4 regions of the Kitasatospora sp. NBC_00039 genome follow, and region 4 is predicted to be linked to each of the others. Evidence: predicted binding sites of a transcription regulator. Region 4 holds the regulator's gene; each other region holds the start of a gene.
The links. The regulator HrcA, encoded in region 4, represses chaperone genes, less so after heat shock. The targets are predictions, from matches to a motif close to TTNGCACTCNGNNNNNCNGAGTGCNAA.
Positions count from the first base shown of each region.

Region 1: OG286_RS16895 (FmdB family zinc ribbon protein) is a predicted target of HrcA. The motif match lies at 2,080-2,106, and genes of this name have one in related genera.
Region 2: groL (chaperonin GroEL) is a predicted target of HrcA. The motif match lies at 2,115-2,141, and genes of this name have one in related genera.
Region 3: groES (co-chaperone GroES) is a predicted target of HrcA. The motif match lies at 2,338-2,364, and genes of this name have one in related genera.

Region 1 covers NZ_CP108289.1:3,842,673-3,846,656, reverse strand. The annotation lists gene OG286_RS16910 (sigma-70 family RNA polymerase sigma factor) at 1-285, shown strand, start outside; gene OG286_RS16905 (hypothetical protein) at 467-745, shown strand; partial or broken gene OG286_RS16900 (MscL family protein) at 1,032-1,088, opposite strand; gene OG286_RS16895 (FmdB family zinc ribbon protein) at 1,757-2,068, opposite strand; gene OG286_RS16890 (MFS transporter) at 2,216-3,541, opposite strand.
Region 2 covers NZ_CP108289.1:4,028,502-4,032,485, reverse strand. The annotation lists gene thrC (threonine synthase) at 1-775, shown strand, start outside; gene OG286_RS17770 (ubiquitin-like small modifier protein 1) at 807-1,085, shown strand; gene OG286_RS17765 (cold-shock protein) at 1,770-1,973, shown strand; gene groL (chaperonin GroEL) at 2,298-3,920, shown strand.
Region 3 covers NZ_CP108289.1:5,361,792-5,365,775, forward strand. The annotation lists gene OG286_RS23925 (hypothetical protein) at 1-18, shown strand, start outside; gene OG286_RS23930 (polysaccharide deacetylase family protein) at 108-1,025, shown strand; gene OG286_RS23935 (THUMP-like domain-containing protein) at 1,033-2,208, opposite strand; gene groES (co-chaperone GroES) at 2,506-2,811, shown strand; gene groL (chaperonin GroEL) at 2,944-3,984, shown strand, end outside.
Region 4 covers NZ_CP108289.1:6,027,842-6,031,825, reverse strand. The annotation lists gene dnaJ (molecular chaperone DnaJ) at 1-1,051, opposite strand, end outside; gene hrcA (heat-inducible transcriptional repressor HrcA) at 1,127-2,161, opposite strand; gene htpX (zinc metalloprotease HtpX) at 2,422-3,342, shown strand; gene OG286_RS26755 (PspA-associated protein PspAB) at 3,401-3,984, shown strand, end outside.

The DNA.
Region 1 (3,984 bases), 2.2 Mb from region 4:
ACCCAGTTCGGCGACCTCGTCGAGGACACCGGGGCGACGTCCCCGGAGGACGCCGTGATGGTCATGCTCCGCCGCGAGGAGCTGGATGACCTGATCGGGCGGCTGGACGACCGTACGGCGTCGATCATCCGGTCCCGGTACGGGATGGAGGACGGTCGCGAGCGGACTCTGACCGAGGTCGGCAAGCAGCACGGGCTGACGCGCGAGCGGATCCGCCAGATCGAGAAGCACGCGCTGGCCGAGCTGAAGAAGATCGCCGACCATGCGGGCTTCGAGGCCGCCTGAGGGCCTCCGGGCCGCCACAGCCTCCCTCCGCCTCGACTGCTGTTCCCGGGCCCTGGTGCGGAACGCCCCGCACCGGGGCCCGCGTGCGTGCCCCGGACGGTGGGCCGGCGTCGGGGCCGGTGCCGGCGCCGGGAGCTTCTAGGCTGGAGGAGTGGACAACGTGCAAGACGGAGGCCGACCGGTGACCGAGCAGAAGCCCGCGCAGGACGCCGCGGCGGCCGAGGACCAGACAGCGGCCACGGACCCCGCGCCGACCACGGACCCCGCGACGGCCGAGGCCCCTGCCACCCCCGCCGCCGAGGCGGCGCCCAAGGCCCGGCTGGTCTTCCGCGACCCGCTGGACCAGCAGTCCCGGGACGACAGCGATACCGGCTGGGGCGACCGCCCGGCCGCGGGGGAGAGCGGTGGGCGGGGTCTGGACTGGTACCTGAGCCAGCGCCCGCCGCACCACGGCGACTGACCGAGGCCCGGGGCCCGGGGCACGCCGAGCCGTGCCGAACCGCCCTGAACCGAGCCGAGCGGCCCGGCAGCGCGGCACAGCTCAGCTCAACTCGGTGCAGCGCGGCGCTGTGCGGCGCCGACCGGCTCAGCGCTGCTGCGTGACCAGCGCATCGCGGATCTGGGTGAGCGGGACGACCTCCTTGGCCTCCGCCTCCGCCTGGGCCGCGGCAAGGGTTTTGCGCTTGGCGGTGTACTTGATCATGGACAGGACCGACGATGTTGGTGAAAGCGGCGCCGATGACCACGGCGACGGCGAGATCGACGACGTTTCCACGCAGCAGGAACTCTTTGAAGCCTTTCATGCCGCGTGAACGACAAGTCGTTGTCCGGTTACGGGTGATCTTCGCCGCCCTCCGATTGACAACCCGCTTGGTGGGCGGGCGCGGCTCCGGGCGGCGACAGGCCCGCCCATGCGGGCCCGGATGCCAGTGCCGCGGCCACGGCGAGCAGGAGCAGCGCGGGCAGCCCCGGCCGGTGCCGCAGGGCCTGCCGGAGCCGGTGGAGCCGGCCGGACCCGCGCCGGATCGGCGGGAACGACGGCACCTCCCGCCGCGGCGGGACTGCGGGCGCGGGGAGCGGGAACGGAAGGGGGAGGCTCGTGGTCGTCATGGGTACCGCCGGTGGTCGCAGGGCGTCGGCCCCGGGTGGGCCGGCTTCTGATGACGCACACTCTGGGCGGCTCGTAGGTCCGGCGGAAGGCCTTTCCGGGAACCTGTGGACAACCCGGGGCTGTGGATGAACTCCGCCACCCGCGCGGGCTAATTCAATGGCCGCGGGAATTCCATATGACCGCAGGAATGCCCCATGACCGCAGGAGTGCCACATGACCGCAGGAATGCCCCATGACCGCGGGGGCGAGAGGGATCGGGGAGCGCAATAGGGGCCCGGGAATACAAGGGGAAGGCCGGGAACGCGAAAGGCCCGCCGGCCCCGCCGGAGCGGGGTCAACGGGCCTTTCGAAAGCCTGGGATCAGCCGGCCGGCTTCGCCGCGGCCGCCGGAGCGGGGCTCGCCGCGGGGGCGGAGCCGCCCGAGGACGAGGCCGGGGCGGTCGACGAGGACGAGGTCGACGAGGTCGAACCCGCACCCACCGAGCTGGTGGAGGACGAGCGGCTGTCGGTCCGGTAGAAGCCGGAACCCTTGAAGACCACACCCACGGCCGAGAAGACCTTGCGGAGCCGTCCCTGGCAGTCGGGGCACGTGGTCAGCGCCTCGTCGGTGAACTTCTGCACCGCCTCCAGGCCGTTGCCGCACTCGGTGCACTGGTACTGGTACGTGGGCACTTGTCTTCCTCCTGGCACTCTCGCCTGATGAGTGCTAACGATGGTCAATGATGCGGCATTCCGCTGCATCAGTCCAGCGACTCGAATGTGAGATGAGCCGGGGGCCGCCGTGTGGCGACCCCCGCGTGAGTGCTGTAGGCGCTCCGCTCAGCCCTTGGCCGCACCCGCCAGCTGCCGCGTCACGGGTCGCTCGCCGCCGCCCGCGACCACCGTGCCGGTGGCGCTCGGCGCGACCAGCAGGTGCCGCAGCACGACCAGTGCGACGAGACCCAGCCCGGCGCCGGCCACCGGCACCAGGAACCCGGCCGACGGCCCGTGGCTGTCGATCAGCCGCCCGGCCACCGTGGAGCCGGTCGCCAGGCCGAGGCCGATGGCGCCGGTCAGCCAGGTGAAGGCCTCCGTCTTGGCGCCGTCTGCGACCAGCGTCTCGACCAGGGTGTACCCGGTGATCAGCGTGGGCGCGATGGCCAGGCCACAGACGAGGCCGGCGACGGACAGCGCGACCAGGTTGGGCATCGCCCAGAGCGTCGAGCACCCCAGCACCAGCAGCGCGTAGCTGGCCAGCAGCCGCTGCTGGGCGGCCCGGCGCCAGGCGATCATGCCGTAGAGCACACCGGCCAGCATCGAGCCGCCGGCGAAGATCCCGTACACCGTGCCGTTGGCGCCGGGCTGGCCGACGGACTCGGTGAAGGCGGTCACCGAGACCTGCATCCCGCCGAAGACGGTGCCGACGCCCAGGAACGCGCCGGCCAGAAGCCGGACACCGGGCGAGGAGAGCGCCGAGACGCGGCGGGCCCCCGGCTGGTGCGGGTGCCGGGCGGGGGCGGTGCGGCGCTGCGCGGCAAAGGCGAGCCCGCCGGCGACGGTCAGCGCGGCCTCGGCGATCAGCCCGGCCGAGGGGTTGACCGAGGTGGCGATGGCGCTGGCCAGCACGGGGCCGATCACGAAGGTGAACTCGTCCGTCACCGACTCGAAGGCGAACGCGGTGTTCAGCTTGGCCGCGGGCGCACCGTCGGCGGAGAGCTTGGCGACCCAGCGGGAGCGCACCATCGCGCCGATCTGCGGCACGCTGGCGCCGGCCGGCGCGGCGGCCACCAGCAGGGCCCAGACGGGGGCGTGGCCGAGCGCCAGTGCGATCAGCGCGCCGACCGAGACGGCGTGCACGATCACGCTCGGCACCAGGACGGCGGCCTGGCCGTACCGGTCGGCCAGCCGGCCGGTCTGCGGGCCGACGAGGGCCTGGGCGACGGCCGAGACGGCCGCGACGGTGCCGGCCGTGCCGTACGAGCCGTGGGTGTCGAAGACGAGCAGCAGGATGCCCAGGCTGAGCATGGCGTACGGGAGCCGCGCGGCGAAGGCGGGCGCCAGGAACGTCCAGGCGCCCGGGGTGCGCAGCAGTGCGCCGTACCCGACGCGGGCGGGAGCCTCGGTGGCGGACGCGGTGTCCGGCGAGGTGCCCGAGGGGGCGTCCATCGGGACGCCGCTGTTGTCGACCGTTCGGCGGGCCGTCACGGTCGGTCCTTCCTGCTGCCTGGTAGCGCGGAAGGGGCATGCGGTGGCCCCGACGGCGCCGAGAGTCGTCCTCTCGCGCGTCGACCGGGGTAGTTACCGGGCCGGCCCGGCGTGGTTTCCGGGGGTCTGGCCGCGGCCGCCGAGCGGTCGCGCCAACTCTGCGTCAGGCAGATGCTGGGTGTGTATCAACCATCATACATATACGCGCGTAGATGTCGCGCTTGCCTCCACAGTACAGGGCACATCCAAAATTATCCTGCCAATTGAAGGTAAATGCTGGACAAACCCTTCAGGGCCCCTGCTCGCGGTGCCCCAAGGCCCTCGCTCGCGGTGCCCCAAGCCCTCGGCCGTGACACCCCACGGCCCTCGGCCCCGTGACGCCCGGGCCCCTCGCCGGTGACGCC
Region 2 (3,984 bases), 2.0 Mb from region 4:
CATCCCGCACGACCTGGAGCAGGGCAAGGTCGTGATGGCCGGTGTCTACGGCGGTGAGCTGGTGGGCATCGAGGGCAACTACGACGACGTGAACCGCTTCTGCTCGGAGCTGATCGGCGACCCGGCCGGCGAGGGCTGGGGCTTCGTCAACGTCAACCTGCGCCCGTACTACGGCGAGGGCTCGAAGACGCTGGCGTACGAGATCTGCGAGCAGCTGGGCTGGCGCCTGCCGGAGCAGATCGTGATCCCGATCGCGTCGGGTTCGCAGCTGACCAAGATCGACAAGGGGCTGCAGGAGCTGATCAGGCTCGGACTGGTCGAGGACCGGCCGTACAGGATCTTCGGTGCCCAGGCAGCGGGCTGCTCGCCGGTGTCGGCGGCCTTCAAGACCGGCAGCGACGTGATCCGCCCCGTCAAGCCCGACACCATCGCCAAGTCGCTGGCGATCGGCAACCCGGCCGACGGCCCGTACGTGCTGGACATCGCCCGCCGCACCGGCGGCGCCGTCGAGGACGTGACGGACGCCGAGGTGGTGGCCGCGATCAAGCTGCTGGCCCGGACCGAGGGCATCTTCGCCGAGACCGCGGGCGGGGTGACCGTCGGAGTACTGAAGAAGCTGGTCGAGACCGGGCAGCTGGACCCGGCCAAGGAGACCGTCGCGATCAACACCGGCGACGGCCTGAAGACGCTGGACGCCGTCTCCGACGCCGGGATGACCGCCGTCATCCGCCCGACGCTGGCGTCGTTCCGCGACGCCGGCCTCGCGTCCGCCTGACCCCTCCACCCCGCCGCAAGGAGAAGCCCCCATGAGCGCCAACGTCCGCATCCCGACCATCCTGCGCACCTACACCGGCGGCGCCGCCGAGGTGGCCGCCGAGGGTGCCACCCTCGGTGAGGTCATCGCCGACCTGGAGAAGAACCACGCGGGGATCGCCGCCCGGATCCTGGACGACACCGGCAAGCTGCGCCGTTTCGTCAACGTCTACGTCAATGACGACGACGTGCGGTTCGCGGAGGGCCTGGCGACCGAGATCGCGGACGGCGCGAGCGTGTCGATCATTCCCGCGGTGGCCGGCGGCTGCTGAGCCGCACCGCCGACGGGAGGCCGTCCGGGTGTACGGAATTCCGTACACCCGGACGGCCTTCGCATTTCCCCCCGAGCTTCCGGGTGTTCCCGGGGTGTTTCCAGGTGCTTCCGGGATTCTTTCGGCGTCGCCGTGAAGGCCGCCCGCCCGGGCGCTTTCCCGGGCCGTCCCCGCGCGCCGCATTCCGGCGGGAATATTTCCCCCGCCAGTCGGAGTAGAGTGTCGCTCGGCCGGGAAGAGGGCCTCCCCTCCCCCCTCGCACCGGTCGTCGCCCCCCTGTTGCGCCCCGTACCGCCGGTGTATGTCCGGCCGCTGAGACCGGCGCCGGGCCCGCGGCCGTGAAACATGTCAGGCCGGTGTCAGAATTCTTGAGGGCATTTGGGTAATTCGTCCGCTATGTCCGGCGTGAAATGTGAAGTTTTTGGGCTTTTGGCCCGTCCTGTCCCCTGACGGGCCGGGGGAATTCCCGGCGGCTGGCTCTGTTGCAGAGGGCGTCGAGCCGGATACATTCAGCCGCGGTCGACGCAATCGCCCCTTCATCGGACACCGTCCGGTGGCTCGGCGGGGGGATTGTGGCGTGCACGGCTGCGCCCAGGGGGGGTTCCCCGGGCCGGCCTCAAACCAGACCCGGGCCCGCGACCTGCGGGCGCGTGAAGGGCCAGCACAGCACTAGGGGAGTTCGGAATGGCTCAGGGCACCGTCAAGTGGTTCAACGCGGAGAAGGGCTACGGCTTCATCGCGGTCGACGGTGGTGCGGACGTCTTCGTCCACTACAGCGCGATCCAGATGGACGGCTACCGCACCCTTGAGGAGGGCCAGCGGGTCGAGTTCGAGATCTCTCAGGGGCAGAAGGGCCCGCAGGCGGACATGGTCCGCGCGGCGGTCTGACCTTTCCGGCACCCAGGAGTTCGGCTCGGCCCATCGGCTGGTGCACCTCTTGCTTCGCGACGGGCCCGTGCGACACATGTCGCACGGGCCCGTTGCCGTGTCCGGGGAGTGGCCGGTGCGGCTCGCGGGTTGCCCATTGGGCTTGCACTCGCCCACCCAGAGTGCTAATCATTGGCGTTAGCACTCACAGCGTGAGAGTGACAGCGGACCGGGTCGGTGAGGCCCCCGGGAGCGGTAGGGGAAAGGACCCCCGCACACCAGGGCCGTCCGTCGCGGGCACCCCTTGGTCCGAGCAGTCGACCGTGTCCCGGAGGACCACTTCTGATGGCCAAGATCATCGCCTTTGATGAGGAAGCTCGCCGCGGCCTTGAGCGTGGCATGAACCAGCTCGCCGACGCAGTGAAGGTCACGCTCGGCCCCAAGGGTCGCAACGTCGTGCTGGAGAAGAAGTGGGGCGCCCCCACGATCACCAACGACGGTGTCTCCATCGCCAAGGAGATCGAGCTCGAGGACCCCTACGAGAAGATCGGCGCGGAGCTCGTCAAGGAGGTCGCCAAGAAGACCGACGACGTCGCGGGTGACGGCACCACCACCGCCACCGTGCTCGCCCAGGCGCTCGTCCGCGAGGGTCTGCGCAACGTCGCCGCCGGCGCCAACCCGATGGCCCTGAAGCGCGGTATCGAGAAGGCCGTCGCCGCCGTCTCGGACCAGCTGCTGGCCCAGGCCAAGGACGTGGAGACCAAGGAGCAGATCGCCTCCACCGCCTCCATCTCGGCCGCCGACACCCAGATCGGCGAGCTCATCGCCGAGGCCATGGACAAGGTCGGCAAGGAAGGCGTCATCACCGTCGAGGAGAGCAACACCTTCGGTCTGGAGCTCGAGCTCACCGAGGGCATGCGCTTCGACAAGGGCTACATCTCCGCCTACTTCGCCACCGACCTGGAGCGCATGGAGGCGACGTTCGAGGACCCGTACATCCTCATCGCCAACTCCAAGATCGGCTCGGTCAAGGACCTGCTCCCGCTGCTGGAGAAGGTCATGCAGAGCGGCAAGCCGCTCGTCATCATCGCCGAGGACGTCGAGGGCGAGGCCCTGTCGACCCTGGTCGTGAACAAGATCCGCGGCACCTTCAAGTCCGTCGCCGTCAAGGCCCCGGGCTTCGGCGACCGCCGCAAGGCCATGCTCGGCGACATCGCCATCCTCACCGGTGGCACCGTGATCTCCGAGGAGGTCGGCCTCAAGCTGGAGAACGCCGGCATCGACCTGCTGGGCACCGCCCGCAAGGTGGTCATCACCAAGGACGAGACCACCATCGTCGACGGTGGCGGCGACAGCGACCAGGTCGCCGGCCGCGTGAACCAGATCCGCGCCGAGATCGAGAACAGCGACTCGGACTACGACCGCGAGAAGCTCCAGGAGCGCCTCGCCAAGCTGGCCGGCGGCGTGGCCGTCATCAAGGCCGGTGCGGCCACCGAGGTGGAGCTCAAGGAGCGCAAGCACCGCATCGAGGACGCCGTCCGCAACGCCAAGGCCGCCGTCGAGGAGGGCATCGTCGCCGGTGGTGGCGTCGCGCTGCTGCAGGCCGGTGTCGCGTTCGACAAGCTGGAGCTCGAGGGCGACGAGGCCACCGGTGCCAACATCGTCCGCGTGGCCCTGGAGGCCCCGATCAAGCAGATCGCGACCAACGCCGGCCTCGAGGGCGGCGTCGTGGTGGAGAAGGTGCGCAACCTCCCCGCCGGTCACGGCCTGAACGCGGCCACCAACACCTACGTCGACCTGATCGCCGAGGGCATCATCGACCCGGCCAAGGTCACCCGTTCCGCGCTGCAGAACGCCGCCTCCATCGCGGCGCTCTTCCTCACCACCGAGGCCGTCATCGCCGACAAGCCGGAGAAGGCCGCTGCGGCCGCCGGCGGCGGCATGCCGGGCGGTGACATGGACTTCTGATCCTCCGGGGTCGGTCGTTTCCTGATCGCACGGGCGGTTCCCCTCGGGGAGCCGCCCGTGCGGC
Region 3 (3,984 bases), 670 kb from region 4:
AGCGAGCATGTGGAGTAGCCGCTTGTAAGCCTGTCCGGGAACCGAATACCCGACCGCTACCGTGCATAGCTGAGAGAAAGCTGGACGGGACCGGGGAGCGCGGCGCGGTGAAGAGGTACGGGCGGAGCAGGACGAGGACGTACGCGGTGGGGGCGCTGGCCCTGCTGGCCGCCGCCACCGGGTGCGGCAGCAGCGGCGGGTCCGGAAAGGCGGCCATGGTCGCCACCCCGCCCCCGACGGCCGCCCAGTCCGCGGCGGCGCCCGCCCCGGCCGGCCGGGCCCCCGCCGCCACCACGCCCGCCGCGGCACCCGCCGCCGGGGACGCGGCGGCCTGGGCGAAGTGGAACCTCAAGCCGCTGCCGCCCGCGCCGGCGGCGCCCGCCGACAAGCCGGTCAAGCTCCAACGGACCGGCGCCGTACCGGTGTTCAGCGAGGTGAAGACCACCGACAAGGTCGTCTTCATCACCATCGACGACGGCGCCGAGAAGGACCCGAAGTTCGTCGAGATGCTGACCGAGCTCAAGGTGCCGGTCTCGATGTTCCTGACCCGGGACATAGTCAAGGACAACTACGGCTACTTCAAACCGCTCCAGGCGCTCGGCAACCACATCCACAACCACACCGTGGACCACGCCCAGATGAGCAAGGTCGCGCCGGAGAAGCAGAAGTCCGAGATCTGCGACGCCCAGGCCGCGCTCACCCAGCAGTACGGCACCGCGCCGCTGCTGTTCCGCCCGCCGTACGGGGACGGCGCCAACACGCCGGCGCTGAACACCTCGGTGCAGCAGTGCGGGCCGCGGGCGATCGTGCTCTGGCGCGAGTCGATGCAGATCCACGACATGCAGTACCAGGCCGCCGACAAGAAGCTGAAGCCCGGCGACATCGTCCTCGCCCACTTCCGCGGCCCGAAGGACCTCAAGGGCGAGACGATGACGCAGATGTTCGGCGAGATGCTGGCCCGGATCCAGGAACAGGGCTTCGCGGTGGCCCGGCTGGAGGACTACATCCAGGCGCCCGCCAGCTGAGCGGGCACTACGGGAACGTGACCGGCTGACCGAGCATCATCAGCGGGCCGTGGTCGGTACGGCTGAGGATCACCGTGACGGAGTTCGGGCCGCTCGGCTTCAGCTGGCGGCGCAGCTCCTCCGGGGTGATCGCCATCCCGCGCTTCTTGATCACCACCGTGCCGACGGCCCGCTCGCGCAGCAGGGCCTTCAGCTTCCTGATGTGGAACGGCAGTACGTCGGTGAGCTCGAAGGCGTGCGCGTACGGGGTGGCGACCAGCTCGTCCGAGGTGAGGTAGGCGATCTTCGGGTCGATCAGCCGGCCGTTCACCTGCCCGGCCACCTCGGCGACCAGGTGGGCACGGATCACCGCGCCGTCCGGCTCGTACAGGTAGCGGCCGACCGGGCCGGCCGGCGGGTCGGGCAGGTCGCCGCCGGCGAGGCTGGCCTGCCGGGGGAGCAGGGTGGCCCGGTGCGGGCGCTCCGCCCTGGTGCCGAACCAGAGCACCGCCTCCTTGACGTCGCCGTGGTCGGAGACCCACTCGGCCTCGGCGTCGGCCGGGACGGCCTCGTGCGGGATGCCGGGGGCCACCTTCAGCGCGCCGACCGGGGTGCGCCGGCCGGCCTCGATCGCCCAGGAGAGCGGCGGGGCGTACGCCTCGGGGTCGAACACCCGGCCGCGCGAGGTGCGGCGGGCAGGGTCGGTGAAGACCGCGTCGAAGCCGGTGACGTCGACCTCCGCGACGTCCGCGCAGCGCACCTCGACCAGGCCGTCCAGGCCCAGCGCGGCGGCGTTGGCGGCGGTGGCGGCGCAGGCCGCCGGGTCCTTGTCGACCGCGAGCACCTCGATCCCCGCCCGCGCCAGCGCCAGCACGTCCCCGCCGATCCCGCAGCAGAGGTCGGCCAGCCGGCGCACCCCCAGCTCGGCGAAGCGCCGCGCACGCCATTCGGCGACGTTGCGCCGGGTGGACTGCTCGACCCCGTTGGGCGTGAAGTACATCAGGTCGGCGTCCTCGCCGAACTTGGCCCGGGCCCGCTGCCGCAGCCGTGCCTGCCCGAACGCCGCCGACACGAGCCCGGCCGGGTGCTCCCGCCGCAGCCGGGTGGCCAGCGCCAGCTCCTCCTCGGGCGCGAACTCGCGCAGCTCGGCGAGCAGGGCTTGGCCCTCGGGGGTCAGCAGGGGCTGCAGGTTCTCGGTCTCCACAGCGCCATTCTCGCCGGTCACCTGCCGGGGAAGCCCGCGAAGGCCCGGACCGGCGGGAGGAACGGAGGCCCCCGGTGTCGCACATGCGTACGGCTGCTCATCCCGCTGCCGAAGCGGACGGGCGCGCCGTTGGCACTCTGGTTGACTGAGTGCTAACCGCGGCCTATGGTCGTCCTTGGCACTCTCCACCAGGAGAGTGCTAACGCGAAGAAGCGTGTCTGACCCCCGCGACGGCAGGCCCGCAGGTTCGCCACTACCCGTTAGACAACCCCGTAATCTCCGAAGGGGAGCTCGGACGTGACCACCAGCAGCAAGGTTGCCATCAAGCCGCTCGAGGACCGCATCGTGGTCCAGCCGCTCGACGCCGAGACCACCACGGCCTCCGGCCTGGTTATCCCGGACACCGCCAAGGAGAAGCCCCAGGAGGGCGTCGTCCTGGCCGTCGGCCCGGGCCGCTTCGAGGACGGCCAGCGTCTGCCGCTCGACGTCGCCGTCGGTGACATCGTCCTGTACTCGAAGTACGGCGGCACCGAGGTGAAGTACCAGGGCGAGGAGTACCTCGTCCTCTCGGCGCGCGACGTTCTCGCCATCATCGAGAAGTAAGCAGCACCGAGAAGTCAGTCGTTCCAGCCCGCCCCGGATCCGTGTCCCAGTGACAGGGGCCCGGGGCGTGGTTGTTGGTTCACGTAGTCCGGCGGCCGGCATGCCGGCCGCAGCCCCGAGGGAATAGGGAACATGGCGAAGATCCTGCAGTTCGACGAGGACGCCCGCCGCTCGCTGGAGCGCGGTGTCAACAAGCTGGCCGACACCGTCAAGGTGACCATCGGCCCCAAGGGCCGCAACGTCGTCATCGACAAGAAGTTCGGCGCTCCGACCATCACCAACGACGGTGTCACCATCGCGCGTGAGGTCGAGCTGGACGACCCGTACGAGAACCTTGGCGCGCAGCTCGTCAAGGAGGTCGCCACCAAGACCAACGACGTCGCGGGTGACGGCACCACCACCGCCACCGTGCTGGCCCAGGCCCTGGTCAACGAGGGTCTGCGCAACGTCGCCGCCGGTGCCGGCCCGGCCGCTCTGAAGAAGGGCATCGACAAGGCCGTCGCCGCCGTCTCCGAGCACCTGCTGTCCGTCGCCCGCGAGATCGAGGGCAAGGACGACGTCGCCGCCGTCGCGTCCCTCTCCGCGCAGGACACCCAGGTCGGCGAGCTGATCGCCGAGGCGATCGACAAGGTCGGCAAGGACGGTGTCATCACCGTCGAGGAGTCCAACACCTTCGGCGTGGAGCTGGACTTCACCGAGGGCATGCAGTTCGACAAGGGCTACCTGTCGCCGTACTTCGTCACCGACGCGGAGCGTCAGGAGGCGGTCCTCGAGGACCCGTACATCCTGATCAACCAGGGCAAGATCTCCTCCATCCAGGAGCTGCTGCCGCTGCTGGAGAAGATCCTGCAGGGCGGTGCCTCGAAGCCGCTGCTGATCATCGCCGAGGACGTCGACGGCGAGGCGCTGTCCACCCTCGTGGTGAACAAGATCCGCGGCACCTTCAACGCGGTCGCCGTCAAGGCCCCGGGCTTCGGTGACCGCCGCAAGGCGATCCTGGGCGACCTGGCCACCCTGACCGGTGCCACCGTCATCTCCGAGGAGGTCGGCCTCAAGCTCGACCAGGCCGGTCTGGACGTGCTGGGCACCGCCCGCCGCGTGACCATCACCAAGGACGAGACCACCGTCGTCGACGGTGCCGGTGACTCCGAGGCCGTGGCCGGCCGCGTCGCC
Region 4 (3,984 bases):
GCACCGCGAGGCGACGCAGCAGCTCCTCCTGCTCGGCGTCGAGCTTGGTGGGCGTCTGCACCTCGACATGCACTATCAGGTCGCCCCGGCCGCCGCCGCGCAGGTGGGTGATGCCACGGCCGTGCAGCGGGATCGACTGGCCCGACTGGGTGCCGGGCCGGATGTCGACCTCCTCCAGCCCGTCCAGGGTCTGCAGCGGCACCTGGGTGCCGAGCGAGGCGGCCGTCATCGGGATGGTGACGGTGCAGTGCAGGTCGTCGCCGCGCCGCTGGAACACCGTGTGGCTGGTCTCGGCGATCTCGACGTAGAGGTCGCCGGCGGGGCCTCCGCCGGGGCCGACCTCGCCCTCGCCGGCCAGCTGGATCCGGGTGCCGTTGTCGACACCGGCCGGGATCTTGACGGTCAGCGTGCGGCGGGCGCGGACACGGCCGTCGCCGGCGCACTCCGGGCACGGGGTCGGCACGACGGTGCCGAAGCCCTGGCACTGCGGGCAGGGGCGGGAGGTCATGACCTGGCCCAGGAAGGACCGGGTGACCTGGGAGACCTCGCCCTTGCCGCGGCACATGTCACAGGTCTGCGCGGAGGTACCGGGGGCCGCGCCCTCGCCGCTGCAGGTGGTGCAGGTGACGGCCGTGTCGACCTGGAGTTCCTTGGTGGTGCCGAAGGCGGCCTCCTCCAGGGTGATCTCCAGCCGGATCATGGCGTCCTGGCCGCGCCTCGTCCGGGAGCGCGGGCCGCGCTGGCCGGAGGCGGCGCCGAAGAAGGCGTCCATGATGTCGGAGAAGCCGAAGCCCGCCGCGCCCGCGCCGAAGCCGCCCGCACCGCCGCCGTTGGGCGACAGGGGGTCGCCGCCGAGGTCGTAGACCTGACGCTTCTGCGGATCGGAGAGCACCTCGTAGGCGGCGTTGATCTCCTTGAACCGCTCCTGCGTCTTCGGGTCCGGGTTGACGTCCGGGTGCAGTTCGCGTGCCAGGCGCCGGAACGCCTTCTTGATCTCGTCCTGCCCCGCATCCCGCCGGACGCCGAGTACCGCGTAGTAGTCCGTGGCCACCAAATGCTCCGCTTGTTCCGCCTGTTGAAGTGCTTGCGACTGGTACCACCATCGGATGTCCGATGGTGGCCGTTCCTACGACTCGGCCAGGATCTGGCCCACGTACCGTGCCACCGCTCGCACCGCCCCCATTGTGCCCGGGTAGTCCATCCGGGTCGGACCGATCACACCCAGCTTGGCCACGCTCTCGTCGCCCGAACCGTAGCCCACGGAGACGATCGAGGTGGAATTGAGCCCTTCGTACGCGTTTTCCCGGCCGATCCGGACCGTCATCCCGGCGTCGGCCGTCTCACCCAGGAGGCGGAGCAGGACGACCTGCTCCTCCAGCGCCTCCAGCACCGGCTGGATGGTGAGCGGGAAGTCGTGCCCGAAGCGGGTCAGGTTGGCCGTGCCGGCCAGCATGATCCGCTCCTCGTTCTGCTCGGCGAGCGCCTCGAAGAGCGTCGCCAGGACGGTGGTGACGGCCGGCCGGTCGGCCGCCTCGAACTGGGACGGCAGCTCGTCCAGCAGCTCCGGGACGTCGGGCAGGCGCTGCCCGACGGCCCTGGTGTTGATCTTGGCGCGCAGGTCCGCCAGGACGGTCTCGCCGACCGTGCCCGGGCAGTCCACGAGCCGCTGCTCGACCCGGCCGGTGTTGGTGATCAGGACGAGCATCACCTTGGCCGGGGCCAGCGCCACCAGTTCGATGTGGCGCACGGTGGACCGGGAGAGCGAGGGGTACTGGACCACCGCGACCTGCCGGGTGAGCTGGGCGAGCAGCCGGACCGTCCGGGCGACCACGTCGTCCAGGTCGACCGCGCCGTCCAGGAAGTGCCGGATCGCCCGCCGCTCGGGCGCGCTCATCGGCTTGACCTCGGCCAGCCGGTCGACGAACAGGCGGTACCCCTTGTCCGTGGGGATCCGCCCGGCGCTGGTGTGCGGCTGGTGGATGTAGCCGTCCTCCTCCAGCGCCGCCATGTCGTTGCGGACGGTGGCCGGGGACACGCCCAGGCTGTGCCGCTCCACGAGGGCCTTGGAACCGACCGGCTCCTCGGTGCCCACGTAGTCCTGGACGATGGCGCGAAGGACCGCGAGCTTGCGGTCGTCGAGCTGGCGGACCTCACCGGCCATGGGGCACGCACCTCCGTCTTCGCACGTTGTCCGATGTGACATGTGTCCGTGTGTCTCGCTGCGGACCCCACTGGCGGGCCCCGGCTTTGGCACTCTGAACACACGAGTGCCAGAACCGTACCTGCCAGTGTAAGGCCCGGGTCCGACGGCAGGAACGGCCCGGCCACAGTGATCCTGCTTGCAGTCCGCGGCGCGCGGGTGATGCCCCGCGCCCGTCCGGGTGGCAGCATCGATAGCGGACGGCGAACAGAGGAGCAGAGATGTCGACCTCGGGCCAGCACACCCGCTTCGCACCGGACCGCGGCCTGACCGGCCGGATGGTCGGGACGATGTTCGTGATCGGGCTGTTGTACGTCGGTTTCACCGGTCTGCTGATCGCACTGCTGCGCGGGGCCTGGCCGCTGATCGTGCTGATCTCGGGCGGGCTGTTCGTCGCGCAGTTCTGGTTCAGCGACAAGATCACCGAACGGGCGATGGGCGCCCACCGGGTCACCCCGGAGCAGTACCCCCAGCTGCACGGCACCGTCGACCGGCTCTGCGCACTCGCCGACATGCCCAAACCCCGGGTGGCGGTCGCCGACAACGACATGCCGAACGCCTTCGCGACCGGCCGCAACCCCCAGAACGCCGTGGTCTGCGTCACCACCGGGCTGCTGCGGCGGCTGGAGCCGGAGGAGCTGGAGGGCGTGCTCGCGCACGAGCTGTCGCACGTCGCCCACCGGGACGTCGCGGTGATGACCATCGCCGGGTTCCTCGGGGTGCTGGCCGGGGCGATGACCCGGATCGCGATGTACGGCGGCTTCATGGGCGGCGCCCGGAACAGCAACGACTCCAACGCCGCGATCGCCGCGCTGGTCATCCCGCTGGTCTCGGTCGTGGTCTACGCGATCAGCTTCCTGCTGACCCGGCTGCTCTCCCGCTACCGGGAGCTGGCCGCCGACCGGGCGGCCGCCCAGCTCACCGGCCGGCCCAGCGCGCTCGCCTCGGCACTGACCAAGGTGACCGGCCAGATCGCCGCGATCCCGACCAAGGACCTGCGCCAGGCGCAGGCGTACAACGCCTTCTACTTCGCCCCGGCGCTGAGCGCCCGGGACGCCGCCTCGCAGCTGCTCTCCACCCACCCGCCGCTGGAGCAGCGGCTGGCGCAGCTGGCGAAGATCTCGGCCCAGCTCGGCCGCTGAACCGCCTCCGGCCGCCGGGCCGCTCCGGCGAGCCGGACCACCTCCGGAAGGGACCGCCGTGGGATTCCTGGACACGCTGTTCGGCCGCACCAAGCCGGTCAGGCCCGACCTCGACCAGCTGTTCGGCGTACCGTCCGCCGCGCTGACCCTGGAGGCGGCCTCCGGCTTCCGGCCCACCGGCGTCGGATCGGTCTGCTTCGCCTCCGTCGAGGGCGGGGCATTCGGCGAGGTCGAGCGGCAGGTACGGGCGCTGCTGGACGCCGACACCGAGCGCGGCGGCGTCCCGGTGGAGGCCTCCAAGGACGCGTACGGGTACTCCTGGCTGCTCGCCCGGCACACGCCCGAGGAGCTGCCGGAGCTGGTCAACGACCTGCACGCGGTCAACAGCGAGCTGGAGGCGAACGGCTTCGGGCCGCAGTTGCTCTGCTCGCTGGTCGCCTTCCGCGACGCCGAGGGGCAGCCGCTGGCGCTGGTCTACCTGTACAAGCGCGGCACCTTCTACCCGTTCGCGCCGGTGCCGGGCGGCGGGGAGAAGCGGAACAGCCCGCTGGAGCTGCAGGTCAACGCCATGCTCGGGAACGACCTGCGGCTGGAGAAGGACCTCACCCGCTGGTTCCCGGTCTGGGGCGCGCCGGGTCTGTG